One region of the Blautia sp. HCP28S3_G10 genome, then DNA from elsewhere that is predicted to be linked to it. Evidence: riboswitches for the same ligand, from Rfam matches in the RefSeq annotation. Region 1 holds a riboswitch; the other holds the start of a gene.
The links. A riboswitch is a leader RNA that binds a small molecule or an ion and turns the genes downstream of it on or off. The one in region 1 is predicted to bind cobalamin.
Positions count from the first base shown of each region.

Region 2: another riboswitch for cobalamin. It lies ahead of ACTNB8_RS01325 (sirohydrochlorin cobaltochelatase); the one in region 1 lies ahead of ACTNB8_RS14025 (leucine-rich repeat domain-containing protein).

Region 1 covers NZ_JBQHUL010000042.1:3,356-5,560, reverse strand. Annotated here, with positions in the region: gene ACTNB8_RS14030 (hypothetical protein) at 1-157, opposite strand, end outside; gene ACTNB8_RS14025 (leucine-rich repeat domain-containing protein) at 467-1,285, opposite strand; cobalamin riboswitch at 1,469-1,652, opposite strand; gene ACTNB8_RS14020 (prenyltransferase/squalene oxidase repeat-containing protein) at 1,761-2,205, opposite strand, start outside.
Region 2 covers NZ_JBQHUL010000002.1:12,311-14,515, forward strand. Annotated here, with positions in the region: gene ACTNB8_RS01320 (Na+/H+ antiporter NhaC family protein) at 1-633, shown strand, start outside; cobalamin riboswitch at 711-892, shown strand; gene ACTNB8_RS01325 (sirohydrochlorin cobaltochelatase) at 1,046-2,205, shown strand, end outside.

The DNA of each region.
Region 1 (2,205 bases):
TTCCATTAATTGCGTTATAAAGTGACAGCAGGTTTCTCCTGTTAGAAAACAGTAATCTGAACACGGTATCTTTGTAATTTCTGTTCGCTGTCAGGTACTGACCGGTATCTTGTGTTTTCTTCATTATTGCCTGCTTTTTGTTTTTTCTTTTTGCCATAGGCATACCTCCTGTTTTGCAGGAGTCAAAGAACATTTTGTGCTTTATTTTATTATTCAGAACCCCTGCTTTTATTTTTTATTGGAATTTAAAAGCACGAATTTCTGAAATGAATTTAGAAAAGAGATGGCTAAATCGCCTTGAACTGTTAGAAATATGCTTTGATTTTATAGTAACACCTCTGGTTTTCTTTTTCAATCTTTTTTCATCTCTTATTTTCTTTAATTTTCGACATTTTTCGACAAATTAATAACCATCCTCATAGTATGTCTTCCTGTTTTTTTACTAGCTTAACATTTTACCAATTTTTCATTTCTCACTGAGATATTCTGTTTTAAACTGAAATTTTTTACAATACTTATCTACTTTTCCGCTCTTATGGCAACGCACCGTAACACTGCGATTAATAATCCAGTCTCCTATATTTTCCGGTTCGTGGGCAATTTCAATAACTTTCAGCCGATTGCAGCCATGGAAAGCCCATTTTCCTATAATCTTCACACTTTCAGGAATTCTGACATATTCCAGATTTCGACATTTCAAAAATGCACTGTCTCCAATTTTTTCCAGTCCATCAGTCAATTCCAGTTCAGTAAAACCACATCCATAAAATGCTGAATTTCCTATTTCCCGAATACATTTCGAAAAGAAAAACTCTGACAGGTTCTGGCATTTATAAAACGCAAAATCTTCTATTGTTTTTATTTTCTGAGGCAGCTGAATATCTTTCAGGCTGACACAGTCACGGAAAGTGTCCCGTCTTATCACCATATCCTGACTCATTTTTTCTATTTGAACAGACGTCAGCCGTTTGCATCCGGAAAAGGCTGAATTTCCCATTGTTTCTACTGTATCTGGAAGAGTTGCCCCTGTTAGGTTCACACACCCCCCAAAAGCTTCCTGTCCAATAACCCGTACTCCAGGCATTTCAATTTTTTTGATAGCTGTGCAGTTCAGAAAAGCTTTTCGTCTGATCTCGCGGACATTTCTGTCCAGATACAATGCTCTTACCTTGATATTATTCTGGAAAGCTCCCTCTGCAATACAATGATAATTCTCCCCAATCACAAGTTTTTTTTCTTTATTTTTTCTTGCATCTTCTCTGGTATAAATGCCTTTGATTCCCATTTTTCCTCTCCTGTAGTATGCCCGGCTTGCATGATGAAAATATTTCTTAATAATAAAAAGATGCGACATCCTCTTCAGAACATCACGCCTTGCTTATCCTTCAACCATTACCTGCTACACCCTGTCTGAATAAGGACTGTCTATGTAAAACAACGTCCCGATCCATTTATTATATCGTGTAACAAATGGCTACAATTTTAAGCAGGTCTCCTGGCTTATGCAATCACAGTGTTTCCCTTCTCATACCGTCTTCGTACAATGGTAATGAAACACCTACGCAAATACAGTAGCACGACTGTTCAGGATTCTCACCTGATTCCCTCTCAGCCCAGATATTACTCCGGGAACTCAAAACCGGTAATTGTTTTTCTCTATTAAATCAATTATAGCACTTTTTCTGTTATTTTCAATTTATTTTATCGTTCCTGCAGCATTGTGGATCATTCATGTTACTGTGAACGGAGTGAACAGTAACTCATTCATCAGTCATATTATACAGGCTGTTTTTTCCATCTTTGAATCTTTCATACGACACAAGTGCACAGAATGCCTGGTCTGTAGCCATAGGATCTGACTTCCCGTCCAGTGTATGCGAAAAGCTTCCGTCCTTCTGGTAATACTCCATCAGAATGTCATACAGACCTTTTTTATTTTTTACAAAACGTGAATCACTGTTACAGTCGATCCCCAGAGTGCTTAAGGCTATGATCACCTGCGATACAGACTCAGAACTGTACTCTCCATAAGCCTTATATCCTCCATCCGCATCCTGCGCATCTGCCAGAAAGTCCACTGCTCTGTCAGTAACCTTTTTCACATCTTTATCTTTCTGATATGGTTCCAGGCTCTGAAGTGTCATTGCCGTGATATCTGCATCTCCCTTTTCTGCATTATTATCAAGTGAAAATCCTCCATCTGCT
Region 2 (2,205 bases), on a different contig from region 1:
ATTGCGCTTCTTCCTGCAGTTGTAATACTGGTATTGTCTGTGCTGCAGGCAGGGGTAAAAATCTCAATGCTTGCGAGTATTCTGACGGCAGTTCCTGTATGTGTTTTTACACAGGGTATAAGCTGGCAGGAGCTTTCACAGCTTCTGATAACCGGGTTTCATTCCGGTGATGCGGCGATGGCGGCCATGTTGAATGGCGGAGGCATTGTTTCCATGATTAAGGTCGGGGCAATTGTATGTATCTCTTCATCATATTCAGGAATATTTCAGGAGACCGGAATTCTGGATCATGTACAGAAAATTGTGGAGGAACTTGCTGAAAAAACATTCCCTTTTCTTGCAGTGTTTGTAACTGCCGTTATTACGAGCATTGTAGCATGTAATCAGACACTTGCCATCATGCTTACAAGACAGCTGTGCGAAAAAACAGAAGAAGATCAGAAAAAAATGGCCGGATATCTGGAGGACAGTGCTGTAGTCATAGCACCCTTGATTCCCTGGTCAATTGCATGTGCAGTTCCACTGTCAGCAGTCGGTGTATCGGAAATCAGCATACTGGCAGCTTTTTTTCTTTATCTTCTTCCGGTCTGTGAATGTTTCGCTGCGTTTATCAGAAAGAAAAAGAACGTATAAAAAGTTTGTAAAAAAGAACAAAAATCATAAGTAGACTATTGAATTCTTGAGGTGAATGTGCTATTCTGTCTGTAAATTAAATATAGAAAATAACAGGTGCTGATAAAAAAGTTAAAAGGGAAACAGGTTAGAATCCTGTACGATCTCGTCACTGTATTTGGGGAGTAGTAATCTACAATATAAGTCACTGGAAAACCGGGAAGGCAGATTACTATGATGATTCATAAGCCAGGAAACCTGCCTGTTGTTGGTACGGGAATATGCATTCCGGATCACGAGTAATTGATTGTACCGTTTTAATCTGTTGCGAGGATCCTTTTGCTGTGTGTGAAAGGCTTTTTTGTGATGGCAGGCGGTTTGCATTTTCCATATCATACTTTATATTTTCTATAGAAAACAGGAGGATAAAGAAATGAAAAACAAAACTGTAAAAGCACTTGCCATTTTACTGGCAGCAACAACTGTATCCATGATGGGTGGCGTAAGCGCAATGGCTGCTGATGATACTGCAACAGAGGCAGATGCAGCAGAAGAAACAACGGACGATGCTGAAGCAGAAGACGATGCTGAAGCAGAAGACGGAGAAGCTTCTGATGATCAGGCAGCAGCAGATAATGTAGCTGCTCTCATTGACAAGATTTATGTTCAGGAAAGAACTGATACAACAGATGAAGACTGCAAAGCTGCAAAAGAAGCATGGGATGCTCTTACAGATGCGCAGAAAGAACTGGTAGAAGGCGAAGAAGCAAGTCCGGAATATTTCGGCGCTGATACAGGTGATGCATCTAACGATGATCCGCGTAACCAGGATGAGATTGGTGAAAACGAACTTCTTGTAGTAAGCTTTGGAACTTCTTTCAACGACAGTCGTGCAGAAGACATCAAAGGAATCGAAGATGCTCTTCAGGAAGCATATCCGGATTGGTCAGTAAGACGTGCTTTCACAGCACAGATCATCATCAACCACGTAGAAGCAAGAGATGATGAATATATTGACAACATGGATCAGGCTCTTGAGCGTGCAGTTGATAACGGAGTTAAAAATCTTGTTGTTCAGCCTACACATCTGATGCATGGCGCTGAATACGATGAAATGGTAGGAGTAATTGATAATTATAAAGATAAATTTGAATCTGTTGCCATTGCAGAGCCAATGCTTGGAGAAGTTGGAGATGATGCTACAGTAATCAATGATGACAAGAAAGCAGTTGCTCAGGCTATCACAGATGAAGCATGCAAAGAAGCAGGATACGATGATATGAAAGCAGCAGCCGATGACGGCACAGCATTTGTATTCATGGGACATGGAACATCTCATACAGCTAACGTTACATATGATCAGATGCAGACACAGATGGAAGATCTTGGATTTACAAATGCTTTCATTGGAACTGTAGAAGGTAAGCCGGAAGATACAGAATGCCAGGCTGTTATTGAGAAAATCAAAGATGCCGGATTTAAGAAAGTTGTTCTTCGTCCGCTGATGGTTGTTGCAGGTGATCATGCAAACAACGATATGGCTGGTGATGATGAAGATTCCTGGAAGAGTCAGTTTGAAGCAGCTGGTGCATT